One region of the Kitasatospora sp. NPDC058478 genome, then DNA from elsewhere that is predicted to be linked to it. Evidence: riboswitches for the same ligand, from Rfam matches in the RefSeq annotation. Region 1 holds a riboswitch; each other region holds the start of a gene.
What was found. Region 1 has a riboswitch for cyclic di-AMP ahead of ACFWPT_RS38935 (transglycosylase family protein). Riboswitches for the same ligand answer to the same signal wherever they lie in the genome.
Positions count from the first base shown of each region.

Region 2: another riboswitch for cyclic di-AMP. It lies ahead of ACFWPT_RS38465 (transglycosylase family protein); the one in region 1 lies ahead of ACFWPT_RS38935 (transglycosylase family protein).
Region 3: another riboswitch for cyclic di-AMP. It lies ahead of ACFWPT_RS16405 (M23 family metallopeptidase); the one in region 1 lies ahead of ACFWPT_RS38935 (transglycosylase family protein).
Region 4: another riboswitch for cyclic di-AMP. It lies ahead of ACFWPT_RS14500 (NlpC/P60 family protein); the one in region 1 lies ahead of ACFWPT_RS38935 (transglycosylase family protein).

Region 1 is NZ_JBHXML010000114.1:8,242-12,093, forward strand. Features, by position in the region: gene eno (phosphopyruvate hydratase) at 1-67, opposite strand, end outside; gene ACFWPT_RS38935 (transglycosylase family protein) at 335-1,270, opposite strand; cyclic di-AMP (ydaO/yuaA leader) riboswitch at 1,276-1,443, opposite strand; gene ACFWPT_RS38940 (cytochrome P450) at 1,654-2,961, opposite strand; gene ACFWPT_RS38945 (SDR family NAD(P)-dependent oxidoreductase) at 3,237-3,662, shown strand; gene ACFWPT_RS38950 (MazG family protein) at 3,680-3,852, opposite strand, start outside.
Region 2 is NZ_JBHXML010000109.1:4,702-8,553, forward strand. Features, by position in the region: gene ACFWPT_RS38455 (LacI family DNA-binding transcriptional regulator) at 1-147, shown strand, start outside; gene ACFWPT_RS38460 (hypothetical protein) at 219-419, opposite strand; gene ACFWPT_RS38465 (transglycosylase family protein) at 642-2,051, opposite strand; cyclic di-AMP (ydaO/yuaA leader) riboswitch at 2,038-2,198, opposite strand; gene ACFWPT_RS38470 (hypothetical protein) at 2,629-3,606, opposite strand.
Region 3 is NZ_JBHXML010000026.1:21,427-25,278, forward strand. Features, by position in the region: gene ACFWPT_RS16395 (GNAT family N-acetyltransferase) at 1-213, opposite strand, end outside; gene ACFWPT_RS16400 (hypothetical protein) at 256-1,236, shown strand; gene ACFWPT_RS16405 (M23 family metallopeptidase) at 1,298-2,131, opposite strand; cyclic di-AMP (ydaO/yuaA leader) riboswitch at 2,144-2,302, opposite strand; gene ACFWPT_RS16410 (alpha/beta fold hydrolase) at 2,592-3,473, shown strand; gene ACFWPT_RS16415 (TetR/AcrR family transcriptional regulator) at 3,566-3,852, shown strand, end outside.
Region 4 is NZ_JBHXML010000022.1:36,668-40,519, reverse strand. Features, by position in the region: gene ACFWPT_RS14510 (NYN domain-containing protein) at 1-314, shown strand, start outside; gene ACFWPT_RS14505 (NlpC/P60 family protein) at 515-1,549, shown strand; cyclic di-AMP (ydaO/yuaA leader) riboswitch at 1,888-2,037, shown strand; gene ACFWPT_RS14500 (NlpC/P60 family protein) at 2,048-3,193, shown strand; gene ACFWPT_RS14495 (NlpC/P60 family protein) at 3,421-3,852, shown strand, end outside.

The DNA.
Region 1 (3,852 bases):
CCTCGACCGTGGGGTTGCCACGCGAGTCGAGAATCTCACGGGCTACGACGACATCGATGGACGGCACGAGGCATCTCCTTGCGGAAGCAGGGTCCGGCTGACGTTGGGTGCTGCCGGCGGGACGATTGCGGAGTCGTTACGACCAGAGCCTAACCGCCCCGGCCCCCGGGGCCGCGCTGGCCTCGGTCCCGTCTCAGCGTGTGGCCCCGCTACCCACCAGTAGTTCACCTGCTTGCCTGATCGAAGCGGGCGAATACGGGGGAATGCGGGCGAAGGGGGACGGCGCCCGTCCCCCTTCGCCCGCAGGGCACGGGCCGCTCAGGGCCCGGGCCGCTCAGCCGAGGTGCAGCACCTGGCCGGGCATGATCAGGTTGGGGTTGCCGCCGACGGTGCCGCGGTTGCCGTCGTACACCGACTGCCAGCCGCCGGACACGCCCTGGGCGGCGGCGATCGTCGACAGCGTGTCGCCGGCCCGGACGGTGTAGTCGTGACCGCCCTGCGCGGCGGCGGGCTGCGCGGGCTGCGCGGCCGGGGCGGACTGCGCGGGCTGCGCGGGCTGCGCGGCGCGGGGCGCGTACTGCGGCTGGGCGGCGGGCTGGCCCGCGTACTGCTGGTAGACGCTCTGGTGGCTGGTCCAGTACCAGGCGCCGTTGTTCTGGTACCAGTACACCTTCGCGTCGGCGTCCCAGCCGGCCTTGCCGGAGAAGCCCTGGGTCTGCGGCTGCGTCTGCTGCGGGGCCTGCTGGACGGGCTGCTGGGCGGCCGGCTTCGGGGCGGCCTGCTGGACCGGCTGCTGGGCGGGCTTCGGGGTCTGCGCCTGCTGGGTCGGCTTGGCGGCGGACTGCTTGGCGGGCTTGGCGTCCGTGGAGGTGTCCACGGAGGCCGGGGCGCCGCCCTTGCTCAGACCGGCCTTCTGGGAGCAGACGGGCCAGGCGCCCGGACCCTGCGAGGCCAGCACCTTCTCGGCGACCGAGATCTGCTGCGCCTTGCTGGCCTGGTTGGCCTGCGGGGCGTAGGAGGTGCCGCCGTACGCCTTCCAGGTGCTGGGCGTGAACTGCAGGCCGCCGGAGAAGCCGTTGCCGGTGTTGATGCTCCAGTTGCCGCCGCTCTCGCACTGGGCGACGGCGTCCCAGGTGGAGGCCGGGGCGGCGGAGGCGCCGGTGGCGGTGAGGAGCGGCATCGCGAGTCCGACGCCGGCCACACCGGCGACGGCGATGGCCTTCTCGGTCTGGGTGCGACGACGGTGGCGGCCAGTTCCAACGAACAGCATGACGAGGTCCCTCTCCGCACGCCTGCGAGGTGAGCTGTCGGGTTCGGACCGGGAGGTGGCCCGGCCGCCGAAAGCGGAAACGATTCCGCTCGGGCGGCTTCACCCCAAGCCGTTGGGGAACGGCAACAAACCTGGTTCCCCCGCCCCTGCCCAGGGTCTGGTCGGTTTCCCGTGACGCGGCGGGCAGGATTCGGCGTTCCGCGCACGAGGTCCGCAGCTGCGAACTCCAGGGAGAGTAGACAGATCATCAGACCAATAACAAGCTCATATCACCGATATCACGCACAAATTACGGCGCGTGGTCAATCGCCTACCAACGGCGGCGGTATGTCCGGATTAATGCGGGTTCAGACCCGGCTCCACGACCCGCCGGAGACGCGCCGTCAGCGTGTCGGAGCGTCGGCCGGCGCGACCGGCGCGTGCGGAGAGCGGGCCTCCGGAGTGAATTCGACCGGGAGTTCCCGCAGGCCACGCATGATCAGGCCGCCCCGCCAGCGCAGGTCCTCCGGGTTTTCCGCGAGCCGCAGGTCCGGCAGCCGGGAAAGCAGCGTGGTCAGTGCGCTCCGCCCCTCCAGGCGGGCCAGCGGGGCGCCGATGCAGTAGTGGATCCCGTGGCCGAAACCCAGGTGCGGATTGTCCGTGCGGGCCAGGTCCAGGGTGTTCTCGTCCGCGAACCTGGCCGGATCGCGATCCGCCGCGGCCAGCACCACCAGCACCGGATCGCCCACCGGGATGTCCACCCCGCCGATCGACAGCGGCCGCGTCGCGAAGCGCCACGTCGCCATCTCCACCGGCCCGTCGTAGCGCAGGAGTTCCTCGATCCCGGTGTCCAGCAGCGCCGTCTCGCCGCGCACCACCGACTCCTGCAGCAGCCTGCGCTGCTCCGGGTTGCGCAGCAGCGCGTACGTGCCGTTGCCGATCAGGTTGACGGTCGTCTCGAACCCCGCGAACAGGAGGATGAACGCCATCGCGGCGGCCTCGTTCTCGTTCAGGTGCTCGCCGTGGTCGCTCGCCCGGATCAGGCCCGAGATCAGGTCCTCGCCCGGATCCGCCCGCTTGCGGTGGATCAGCTCCAGCAGGTACGCCCGCATCCGCTTCACCGCCCGCCCCACGCCGCCGCGTTGGCCGCCTCCGTGGCCCGGCTTCGTGTGTCGCAGCATCATCCCGGCCCAGTCCCGGAAGTCGTCCTGGTCCTCGGCCGGCACGCCCAGCAGGTCGCAGATCGCGTAGATGGGGAGCGGGAACGCGAACTCGTGGATCAGGTCCGCCGAACCGCGCTGCGCGAAGCCGTCGATCAGCCGGTCCGTGAGCTGCTGCACCCGCGGCTCGAACTCCGCCACCCGGCGCGGCGTGAACGCCTTCGACACCAGCCGGCGCAGCCGGGTGTGGTCCGGCGGGTCGATGTTCAGCAGATGCGTCATCAAGTCCGCCTGGCGCTCCCCCGGAATTCCCACCCGCCCGGTGCGGTGCGCCTGCTCGCTGTGGTGCGCCGGGTTCTTCGACAGCCTGCTGTCCGCCAGCGCCTGCCGCGCGTCCGCGTAGCGGGTCACCAACCAGGCCTCCACCCCGCTCGGCAGCGTCGTGCGGTGCACCGGGGCGTGCTCGCGCAACCAGGCGTAGGCGGGGTACGGATCGGTGGCGAACTCCCAGGTGAAGAGCTGCGGGGCGGCGGGGTCGGGCTGCACTGGCATGCGTCGACCGTATCCGGTGGGTCGGGGCCGCACCGCCTCCGGCGGCCGCGACCGGCGGAGCCGGATCGTCGACACCCGGCGGACGGCCCGCCAACGCTCCGTGGACGCCTCGTGGACGGTCCGTGGACAGCTCTTGGACAGCTCTTGGCCGGGCGGCGGGCGTGACCCTGGTCACCTGAGGGGTAATCCCTGTTGCGGAGGGTCAGGACCTGCCTACGATCCTCCGCAGAAATCGTGGGCGCCGGTGCGGTGTCGCCCACAGGGAGGAGCAGACCATGCGGGTCAGCGGGTCAGTCGTCGTCATCGCGGTACTCGACGGCGGATCGGGAGCCGAGCTCGCCCGCCGGTTCGCCGCCGCCGGAGCCGCCGGAGTGCTGATCGCCGACCAGCGGGCCGGCGTCGCCGAGGACCTCGCCACCGAACTCGACCGGCCGGGCTGCCCCGTCGTCGGCGTCGGCGGCGACATCCGCCGCCCCAGCGACATCGCCGCCCTCGTCGACACCGCCGAGAAGCACCTCGGCCCCATCGACCTGTTCTGCGTCGCCGGCCCCGACGGCGAGCGGATCGTCTCCCTCGCCGAACTGCCCGCCCGCCTCGACCTCGAACGCCTCGCCGAACTCCTCGCCCTCGTCGGCGAGGCCATCGGCGAAGTCGTCCCCCGGCAGCGGCGGCCGATCGAGAACACCGCCACCGCCGCCTGAGGCCCCGCCCGGGCCCGCTACTCGCCGACCGGCTTGAGGCCCTCGGCCGCGCGCACCGCGTCCCGGTAACCACGCGCGGCCGAGCGCAGCGCCGCGTCCACGTCCACCCCGGCGTCGTGCGCCCGCTGGGCCACCGCCAGCAGCAGCCGGCCCGCCGACTGCGCCGTCAGCTCCGCCGGCAGCGCGTACG
Region 2 (3,852 bases), on a different contig from region 1:
ACGATCCGCCAGCCGGTCGAGGCGATGGCGACCGCGGCGGTGGACGCGCTGCTGGAGGAGGTCGGCGGGAACGCGGTCCAGCGCGGGGAGTTCATGTTCCAGCCGGAGCTGGTCATGCGCGGCTCCACGGGGGCCTGCGCGCGCTGAGGACGGTCAACGGACGGGCCCCGGAGAGCTGTTGCTCTCCGGGGCCCGTTGCGTGCCGCCCGGGTGCCGGGTCAGCCCTCGTGGTCCGTGGGGCGGCTCTCGGTGAGCCGTTGGCCGTCGGTGGCGTCGCCGGTGCGGGTCTCGGTGCGGCGGCCGCGGGCCAGGTAGTCGCGCAGGACGAGTTCGACGGCGTCCTGCGGGTTCTTGGTGCCGGAGAGCATCATCGCGTCGATCGCGAGGTTGGCGTCGAGTGTGACGGTGACCTGGGCCATGGTGACTCCTCCTCGGGTGCCGGAGCAGCAGCATGCCCGCTGGGGGCGGGCTTTGACCATGGCCTCGGGCGGTCCTGCCCGGCGGTCTGCCGGCGGCCTTCCTACGGCGCCGGGCGACCGCCGGGGCGGGCGGCGACTGACAGATAACAGATGATGAAATCTGTTATCTGAAATCTGTTATCTGTCAGCCGTCAGTTGTCAGCTGTCACCCGCGGGTCGTGCTCAGACCCGGCCGGCGAAGTCCGGCGCCCAGTTGGCGACGGTCTGCAGGCGCACGCCCGAGCTCGGGTTGGCGGCCTCGACGTACTGGCCGCCGCCGATGTAGATCGCGACGTGGTAGACGCCGGAGTTCTGGCCGTTGTTGGACCAGAACAGCAGGTCGCCCGCCTGCAGGCTGTCCAGCGAGACGCGGGTGCTGGCGGCGGCCTGGTCGGCGGCGACGCGCGGGACGGAGACGCCCGCGGCGCGCAGCGCGGCCTGGGTCAGGCCGGAGCAGTCCCAACCGCCGTTGCCGGTACCGCCGTAGACGTACGCCTGGCCGACCTTCGACTGGGCGAAGGAGACCGCGGCGGCCATGCTGCCGGTGGCGGCCGGGGTCTGAGCGGGGGTCTGCGCCTGGGCGGCCGGCTTGGAAGCCGGCTTGGCGGCCGGGGCCGGGGCCGGGGCCGGGGCCTGCGGCTGGGCGGTCGGCTTGGCGTTCACGGCGGCGCCGTTGGAGGTCTGGCCGGACTTCTGCGAGCGGTCGAACCAGGTGAAGTCCGAGCCGGACTGGTCGGTCTGAGCCGACTGCTGGGCCTGGCCGCCGTCCTTGAACGAGAGGCGCTGGCCCGGGTAGATGGTGTCCGGACCCTCGGTCAGGGTGCCGCGGTTGAGCTCGTACAGCCGCTGCCAGCCGCCCTGGAGGTTGTGCTTGTCGGCGATCGAGGACAGCCAGTCGCCGGAGGTGACGGTGTAGTCGTCGCCCTGGGGCTGGGCGCTGTTCTGGGCCTGGTTCTGGCCCTTCTGCGCCGAGGTGCCGTTGGCGGAGTCGGCGGGGGCCTGTGCCTGGTCCTGGGCCGGTGCGGCCGGCTTGGCGGGCTTCGCGGCCGGGGTGGCCGGGGTGGCCGGGGCCTGGCTCTGTGCGGGCTTGGCGGCCGGGGTGGCCGGGGTGGCCGGCTTCGCGGCGGGCTTGGTGGCGGTCGAGCTGGCAGCCGAGCCGGTGGTCGAGCCGGCCGAGGTGTCGACGGTGGCCGGGGTGCCGCCCTTGGTCAGGCCGGCCTGGACCGAGCACACCGGCCAGGCGCCGGGGCCCTGCGAGGCGAGGACCTTCTCGGCGACGGCGATCTGCTGGTCCTTGGTGGCCTGGTTGGCCTGGGGGGCGTACGCGGTGCCGCCGAAGGCGGCCCAGGTGCTGGAGGTGAACTGCAGGCCGCCGTAGAAGCCGTTGCCGGTGTTGATGCTCCAGTTGCCGGTGCTCTCGCACTGGGCGACCTTGTCCCAGGTGGCGACGGAGGCGGCGGAGGCGGTGCCGGAGGTGAGGCAGGGGATGGTGAGGCCGACGCCCGCGACGCCGATGGCGGCGATCACGCGTCGGGTACGACTGGACAGACGGGTGCCGTTGGTGGGCAGCATGAAGACGCAGTCCTCTCCCACGCCTGCGAGGTGAGCTGTCGGATTCGGGCTGGAGTTGCCCGGCCGCGCTGTGGGCGCGGCTTCACCCCTAGCCCTGGATCGTTCCGGGGAACGGTCCGGGGCGACTTACCTGTGGGTCCCCCGCTCCTGCCGTGGTGCGTTTTCGCGCTGCCAGGACATCCGACGGCAGGACTCGGCGTCGCGGATGAACTGGGTTCGTGTGGCCACGAACGGGGAGCACGTTAAGCAGACTTAAGTTCAAACTGCAAACACCTGTGACGCGCATCACGGTTTGGCGAGAACGGTCGTTCCCCTCGCTCGCCATGATCGAAAATGGCCGATTTCCGGCAATGCCGCGAAGGGCGTGCGCAACTGTCTGTGCTTCAGGAGGCGGGTGGCGGCGGGTCGGGCCCCCCGGGGCCCGCCCGCCGAGAAGGAGGTGCGTCCACACTGTGGCCGTCGGGGGATGGATCGAGCGGCGGCGAACAAATGCGGATAGAACGGACATCACGCCTATTCGCCCCTTAACTCCCTTACGGGGCAAGCAGGAAGGGCCCGGAACGTAGCCGTTCCGGGCCCTTCACGCGTGCGGTGACCGCTACTGGCCGGCCGAGTCCTCGGTGGCGGTGCGAGCGGCGTGGGCGGCGTGACCGCCCCGGCCGGAGTGGTCGGCGTGCGCGCCCTCGGCGGCCTCCGCCGCCTCGGCCTCGGCCTGCGCCAGGGCCTCGGGGGAGGGTGCCGGCAGCGCGGCCAGGTAGGTGGCGGCGATCAGCTGGCCGACCGTCGGGTAGGCGCCCAGCGGCGCCGCGGACGGGCAGCCGGTCTCCTCGGCGGCCGTGGCGAGCAGTTCGGAGTCGGCCTCCGGCCCGATCACCAGCGGTGCCAGCGCCGGGCGCTGGGAGCCGGTCTCCTTGAGGTGGTTGACGGCCGCGGCGACCGAGCCCGGCACGTCGAGCGCGGCGGGCACGACCGGGACGGCCAGCCGGGCCGCCAGCAGGACACCGGTGATGCCGGCCGCGGCAGCGGCCTCCTCGCCGCCGACGGTGGTCAGCACGACGCCGTCCGCGGCGGTCGCGATGGCGAACAGCCGGGCCCGGTCGGCGCGTGCCAGGCCGGCCTCGGACAGGCGCACGTGCACGGCCTCGGCGAGCAGCGGGTGCGGGCCGAGCACGTCGGTGACGGGGGCTCCGTACTCCGCGGCGAGGGCGTGAAGTTCGGTCAGGAATCCGTGCGGGCCGGGTACCAGCGGCACCAGGACCGGCGCGGGCAGGCCGGCCTCGGCGGCCATGGCCAGCAGTTCGGCGACGGTGCGGTCGTCACTGTCGACCCCCTGGGCGGCTTCGCCCGGGAGGTAGCCGACGGCGGTCTGGATGCCGCTCTGCTCGCTGCGGACGATCGACAGCAGCTCCTCGACGACCGAGCGGGACTCGGGCCCGGCGGTCGCGGGCACGGCGAGCACCAGGGCCGGGGAGCCGGCCGGGATCTCGGGGCGCTCGGGGCGGCGGTGGCGCCCCCGCGCACGGGAGCCTGGAGTGCGGACGGGCAGTGGCGCGCCCGGGATGGCTGCGGTGCTCATGCCGGAGATCGTAGGACATCGGCCCGTCAGGCCTGCATTCGGCTGCCGTTCGAGTTTCACGTGGTCATGGCGGGTGCGCCGCGTTCCCGCCGTGTCCGTCCGGGCGGTTTGCCCGCAATCCGGACATATCTCACCCAGCCTTCGAGCGATCACCGCTCGTAGCCCTGACGTGTCCGACGGGGCGTCGAGTTGCCTGTGTGGCGCGTGAGATGTCTCACAGCCAGGAGGTCGCCTGACGGAGCGTCA
Region 3 (3,852 bases), on a different contig from region 1:
GGCCAGCCGGTAGGTGTCCCGCTCCGGCGCCATCGCCTCCTCCAGGTAGAGCTCGATCTGGTCGGCGCAGGTTTCGCGGTCGCGCGGCTCGAAGGGGAGGTAGCGGGTGACCTCCGGGTCGCCGAACAGCCCGTGCAGCGCGTCCACGTCGCCGGGGGTGTGGTGATACTCGCGGATGGCCAGCCGGGGGCCGGTGAGTCGTACGGGGACCATGGCAGCCGACCCTACTCCCGGCCAGCGGTTACCGTTCGAGCTATGAACGACGAAGACCTGCGGCTCGCCCCGCGCACCAGGGCCGCCGACCTGCTCGCCTGGGCGGCGGAAGAGGACCGCACCCCGGTGGCCGAAGCGCCGCTGCGCGCGGTGCTGGCCCTGCTGGAGCTGGGCGAGGGCAGGATGCACGACGGCTGGCCCGAACTGACCTCGAACGCGGTGGAGCACCTGCTGTACGAGCGGCTCTACCTGTACGTCCAACCCGAACCGGAGGCGGACCCGTTCGCGTACGGCGCCGCCGTCCGGCTGCTGACCGACCACCAGCGGGCCGCCAAGCGGCTCAACGCCAAGCGCCAGGAGCGGCTGCACGCCGAGGCCGAGTGGCAGGGCGAGGTCGCGGCCGGGCTGCTGCGCCGCGCCGACCTGGTGACCTGGCCCCGGCTGTACGCGCTGCTGCTGCACGCGTACGGGGCGGACGTCACGGATCCGGAGGCGGTGCGGGAGTGGCTGACCGGCTTCCGGGAGCTGGCGCAGGAGGAGCGGCTGGCCAGGTTCGCCGCACTGGCGCAGACCGGCTGGCTGGACGAGGTGGACGAGCAGGGCTGGAGCCCGACCCGGGTGATCTCGGTCGGCATGGCCACCGACGGCGCGCGCCGGCTGCTGGAGCAGGGCCTGATGCGGCGCAGCTACCGCAACCTGACCGAGCTGACCGCGCTGGGGCGGCCGATGCCGGACGAACTGGCCGGGGACTTCGGGGCGTTCGAGGAGGCGGCGGTGGAGGCCGCGCTCGACCTGTACGGGGAGTGGACGGTGCCCGGGCTGCCGCGACTGCTGGTGGAGGAGTTCCCGGACCTCGCGCCGGAGCCGGGGCAGGAGGAGATCGACGCGTACCTGGCGGGGCCGGCGCAGGAGGAGTTCGACGCCCGCCTGGAGGAGCTGGCGGGATCGGCAGTCCCGGCGGACCAGGCAGACCCGACGGACCCGACGGACCCGACGGACCCGGCGGACCCGACGCAGGAGTGACGCGGCGAAGCCCCGGCCGCCGGTGCCTTTCGGTTCCGGCGGCCGGGGCTTCGCGGGTGCGTCAGGGGTTGAGGCCGCGCTGCTGGAACCAGGTCTCCGGGTCGACGGGGGCGCCGCCACCGGGGCGGACCTCCACGTGCAGGTGCGCGCCGGTGACGTTGCCGGTGGCGCCGACCTTGCCGATCTGCTGGCCGGAGCCGACCTTGCCGGAGCCCTTGATGATCGAGGAGAGGTGGCAGTACCAGATCTCGGTGCCGTCGGGCAGGGTCTCGACGATCCGGTAGCCGTACGAGCCGGACCAGCCGGCCGAGGTGATGGTGCCCTGGCCGACCGCGTAGACGGGGGTGCCGGTGTCGGCGGCGAAGTCCAGGCCGGTGTGCAGGTGGGCCCAGTAGCGGGCGCTCTGGCCGTAGTGGGCGGTGAGGTGGTAGTCGCGCACCGGCAGGGTGAGGGCGGCGGCCTTGGCCCGCTCGGCCTCCTCGGCGGCCCGCTTGGCCTCGGCCTCCTTGGCGGCGGCCTTGGCCTCCGCCTCCTTCGCGGCCTGGACGCGGGCGTCCTCCTCGGCGGCGGTGCGCTGGCTGTCGGCCTGCAGCTGGATGCGGGCGGCGAGCGCGAGGCCGGGGTCGGCGGAGAGGGCGACCGGGGTCTCGTCCGGGGTCTCGATGGCGGGGGCGGCGGCCGGGGTGGCGGAGGCGAAGCCGGTGGCGCCCAGGGTGGCGGCGACGGCGGTGACGCCGAGCAGCGGGGAGGTCCCACGGACCTGACGCGGCATCCGGTGCCGGTTGGTCTCGGCGTCCGGGCCCGCGTACTCGGGGCCGTCCGGGCCGGGGTGGTCGAGGAGCCGGGTACCTGCTGCGAGGCCGGCCGGGTGTGCCGGGGTGTGCGTCGACGCCACGGAGGCGCGCTCCTTTCCTTCCTTCGCGCCTACCGGGTTAGCTGACGGGTTCGGAGCAGGAAGGTCTCCTACGGCTGGGCCGGAGCCCCGCCGATTCACCCCAAGGAACGTGGTTCCCCGGCTCCCTGACCTGCCCGGAGGCCGGTCGGCGGGATTAGGCGACGGCGCACGGTGCCGTCTGGGTACGGCGTTGAGGACCGCGCTGCGTTATCAAACGTTAATCCTAGGAGGCCCTGATTCCAAGCCGTTCGCCCGGGACGACCGGAGACAGGCGGGGCACTCTGGGACGCGAAGGGCGTTTTGTCCCCCTTGAGCCCCTTTGGGCATGCTTGAACACCATTGACGCCACCTCACGTGATCGGACGTCAACGGACGGCCCTTCATTCAGGCACTCACCGCCGACCTCCCCCGCTCCACAGGGTGCGAAGGCTTGACGGCTAAGGCTATTAGCCTTAGCTTTATGGCTATCAGCAGCACGTTGAAGCCCCGCACCGGCAACCCCCGGAGGCCCACCATGAACGCCACCAGCGCCCCCACCACCCAGTACCTCGACGTCACCGGCGGCCGCCTCGCCTACGACGACACCCGGCAGGGCGACGGCACCCCCGTCGTGCTGCTCCCCGGAATGCTCGACACCCGCGCCGCCTACCGGCACCTCCACCCGCTGCTGGCCGCCGCCGGCCGCCGGGTCATCACCATGGACCTGCGCGGCTTCGGCGAATCCTCGATCATCTGGGACGACTACTCCCCCGCCGCCATCGCCACCGACGTCCTCGCCCTGCTCGACCACCTCGGCATCGACCGCGCCGTCCTGGTCGGCAACTCCTACACCGGCGCGACGGTCGTCAAGGCCGCCGGCGACGCCCCGGAGCGGGTCGCCGGCATCGCCCTGATCGACGCCTTCATCGAGAACCCCCCGCCCGGCGCCCTCATGCGCGGCGCCCTCCGCGCCATGGGCGCCCTGACCGTCCACTCGCCCGCCTTCTGGGGCCTCTACCACCGCAAGCTGGCCTACCCGGGCGCCAAGCCCGCCGACTTCGACACGTACGTGGCCGGACTCGTCGCCGCCATGCGCACCCCCGGCCGCAAGACCGCCACCCGCGGACACGTCGGCGGGGACTCCGCGCCCGTCGGCTGGACCGCGGCCGTCCGCTGCCCCTCGCTCGTCATCATGGGCAGCAAGGACCCCGACTTCCCCAAGCCGGAAGCCGTCGCCGACCGGCAGGCCGCCGCGCTCAACGCGCGGAAGGTCATGATCGACGGATCCGGGCACTACCCGATGGCCGACAACCCGCAGGCCACCGCCGGCGCCCTGCTGCCCTTCCTCGCCGAACTCGCCTGAGCCCCGCCCACCCCGTCCGCCCACGTCAGCCCCGCCCCCACGCGCCGCCCCGCCCCGCCACGTACGCCTTCCACCGACGGAGAGCCCACACCATGCCCCGAGTAGGACTCACCCCCGAGCAGGTCGTCGACCACGCCCTCGCCCTCATCGACGAGCAGGGCGCCGACGCCCTCACCCTGGCCGCCGTCGCCGCCCGGGCCGGGGTCGCCACCCCGTCGCTGTACAAGCACGTCAGCGGCGGCCTCACCGAACTGCGGCGGCTCATCGCCGTCCGGGTCACCGAGGAACTCGCCGACCGGCTCGCCGAGGCCGCCGTCGGCCGCAGCGGGGACGACGCCGTCGCCACCGTGCTGCGTGCCTACCACGCGTACGCCACCGA
Region 4 (3,852 bases), on a different contig from region 1:
AGCAGCAGCGGATCCGGCTGCTGGGCGGGCTGGCGATGCTGGCCCAGCGCACGCAGGCGGAGGTCACCTGCGTGTTCGACGGGCAGGACCTGGACGTTCCGGTGATCATGGCGCCACCGCGGGGGGTGCGGGTGCGGTTCAGCCGGACCGGCGAGACCGCGGACGAGCTGATCCGCCGTCTGGTGCGGGCCGAGCCGCAGGGGCGTCCGGTGGTGGTGGTGTCCACCGACCGGGAGGTCGCGGAGGGCGTGCGGAAGGCGGGCGCGCGCCCCGTGGCCTCCGTTCTGCTGCTGAACCGGCTGGCGCGGCCCTGACGGCTGCCTCGACGGAATGACGCCTGGTCAGCGCCCGGTTTGCGGCGGTGTGCACATCCGGTGAAGCCTGCGGGGGAAGTGGAGTTCACGCCTTCGGGGGAGTGGCAAAACCCGTGGATCTTCCCTAGGGTGTGGCGTCAAACCTATTTTCCGGATTCTCACCTGATCGGGTGAGGCCGATGGAAGAAGGAGCAATTCCCTTGGCCTCCCACCGCCGTCCCAAGCAGCCGAGCCGCGCCCGGGTCTCCGTGCTCACCGCTGCCGCGGCGACCGCGGTCGCCCTCTCCGCGCAGGTCGCCGCGCACGCCGCGCCCCAGCCCAGCAAGAGCGACGTCAAGGCGCAGATCGACCAGCTCCAGCAGGACCAGGAGCAGGCGGCGGAGAAGTACAACGGCGCCAAGGAGCGGGCCGACCAGCTCCGCAAGCAGTCCGACCAGCTGCAGGACAAGGTGGCCCGCAGCCAGGACGAGATGACCCAGCTCCAGACCGGCCTGGCCGGCGTGGCGGGCGAGCAGTACCGCACCGGCGGCATCGACCCGTCCGTCCAGCTGATGCTCTCCTCGGACCCGTCCGGCTACCTGGAGAAGGCGTCCAGCGCCCAGCAGGCCAGCGCCAGCGAGTCCGAGGCGCTCAAGGGGCTGCTGGACCAGCAGCGCCGGCTGGACCAGGAGAAGTCCGAGGCCGCCGCCGTCCTGGCCTCGCTCGACTCCACCACCAAGGACCTGAACCAGGCCAAGACGGACGTCAACCAGAAGCTCAAGGCCGCGCAGGACCTGCTGAACTCGCTCAGCGCCTCCGACCGCGCCGCGCTGCGGGCCCAGCAGCAGCAGGACGACCGCGCCTCGCGCGGCAGCGACCGGGCCGACCTCGGCAGCCTCCCGCAGGCCGGCGGCTACGCGGGCGTGGCCGTCGCCAAGGCGATGAGCAAGCAGGGCTCGCCGTACGTGTGGGGCGCCACCGGCTCGACCACCTTCGACTGCTCGGGCCTGATGGTCTGGGCGTACGGCCAGGCCGGCGTCTCGCTGCCGCGTACCTCGCAGGAGCAGGGCAACGTCGGCACCAAGGTCACGCTGGACCAGGCCCAGCCGGGCGACCTGGTCATCTACGGCCCCGACCGGCACCACGTCGGGATGTACATCGGCAACGGCATGGTGGTGCACGCGCCGCACACCGGCGACGTGGTGAAGGTGATGAAGGTCGACGCGATGCCGATCAACACGATCCGCCGGGTCTGACGGTCCGACACGCCCGAAGGGCCCCGTCCGGGCCTGTGATCCACGCCACCCTCCGGCCGGGGGTGGCGTTCGGGTTTTGTCCGCCGCGCGAGTCCCCGGTGAAGACTGATCAGCTTTGCGTACGGCGGTGATCACTATGTGTCATATTCACAAAAGAACTTTGGTCTTCTTCCGTCTTTTTTCTGACAAGGATTTGAACGGATCACGGTTCAGTTACTAGGGTCGTGCCCCGAACCACCGCACTCCCGATCGCCCAGCCAGGGTGACGGCGGTGGTTTCCGTCGAGTTCGTGACGCAGCGGGGCGGGCCCAGTGCCTGCCCGACGGGGAGCCCAGCAGTCGGGGGTGCTGTCGAACGGAGCCGGGGAACCACGTTCCTCCGGGGTGAATCGGCGCCAGGTCGGCCGGTGGAACGGCCGTGAGGCGTCGTAGGGCACGCTTCCGGCCCGAACCCGTCAGCTCACCCGGTAGACGGCGTAGGAAGAAGGAGTCCGCCTTCGTGGCGTCCCATCGTCGTCCCAAGCCCGCTAGTCGCACCCGGGTCTCGATCATGACCGGCTTCGCCGCCGCGGCCGTCGCGCTGTCCGCGCAGTCCGGCGCCCACGCCGACCCGCAGCCGACCAAGGACCAGGTCAAGGAGCAGGTCGACCAGCTCAACGAGCAGGCCGAGGTCGCGACCGAGAAGCTCAACGCCGCCCAGGAGAAGCAGCAGCAGCTGCAGAAGCAGGTCACCGACCTCCAGGACCAGGTGGCGCGGCAGCAGGGACAGGTGACCGACCTTCAGGGCGGCCTGGCCGAGATCGCCGGCGAGCAGTACCGCAACGGCGGCATATCGCAGACCGTCCAGCTGATGTTCTCCGCCAGCCCGGACACCTTCCTGAGCCAGGCCGACACGCTGAACCAGGCCGGCGGCACCCAGAAGGGCCAGCTCAAGCAGCTCCAGGACGAGCAGCGCAAGCTCGACCAGGTGCGCTCCGAGGCCCAGGGCAAGCTCGCCGAGATGGAGACCACCACCCAGCAGCTGAAGAGCGCCAAGGACGAGGTCCAGGGCAAGCTCAAGGCCGCGCAGGACCTCTTCAACACCCTGTCCGAGCAGGAGCGCCAGGCGATCCGCGCGGCCGAGGAGAAGGCCGCCGCCGAGGCCAAGGCGAAGGCCGACGCCGCCGCGAAGGCCGCCCAGCAGCAGGCGGCGGCCCAGCAGGCCGCCGACCGCTCCTCCCGCGACAACAGCCGCACCGACCTGAGCGCGTCGCAGGCCCCCGCCGCGCCGGTCACCAAGCCGAGCGCCGGCAGCTCGCGCGGCGCCGCGGCGCTGTCCATCGCCGCCTCCAAGATCGGCAGCCCGTACGTCTACGGCGCCTCCGGCCCCGGCTCCTTCGACTGCTCGGGCCTGATGGTCTGGGCGTTCAACCAGGTCGACGTGGCGCTGCCGCGCACCTCGCAGGAGCAGGCCCACGCCGGTACCCGGATCGGCACCGACCTCTCCCAGGCCCAGCCCGGCGACCTGCTGATCTTCTACGGGGACGCCCACCACGTCGGCATCTACGCCGGCAACGGCCAGGTGCTGCACGCGCCCAAGCCCGGTGCGTCGGTCCGCTACGAGGCGGTCGGCAACATGCCGCTGACCTCCATCGTGCGGGTCTGATCCCCGCGCAGGCCCTCCCAGGCCCGGCCTTCCACCACGGAAGGCCGGGCCTGCGGCTTTTCCGGCGCCTCGGACTGATGTCCGATTACGGGTCAAATATTCGGGTTGGCAGGGGTTTGGACTCGGTTGCCCGGACTCGCTAACGTCTGCCACCGGACTCCGCTTCCAGGGCCGCCCGCGTTGGTGCGGCGGCGGGGCCCCACCGCCGGATCGGAGCCGCTGCCGCCATGCCCGTGCACCGTCGTCCCCAACTGCTCGCCCGTGCGCTGGTGCTGACCGCGGCCGCCACCACCGCCCTGGGCGTGACGGCGGGCGGCAGCGCCCAGGCCGCCCCCGCCGCGCCGGACACGCCCACCCGCAAGGACGTCAAGGCGCAGGTGGAACAGCTCTACGGCGAGGCCGAGCAGGCGTCCGAGAAGTACAACGCCGCCCTGGAGACGCAGCAGCGCCTCCAGGGCGAGACGACCGTCCTCCAGGGCGAGATCGCCGTCGCCCAGGACCAGCTCAACCAGTTGCGCGGCGACCTCGCCACCGTGGCCGGCGCCGAGTACCGCGGCGGCGGCATGGCCCAGACCGTCCAGCTGATGCTCTCCACCGACCCGGAGGGCTACCTGTCCCGGGCCCGCACCCTCGACCAGGCCGCCGAGCGGCAGCAGGAG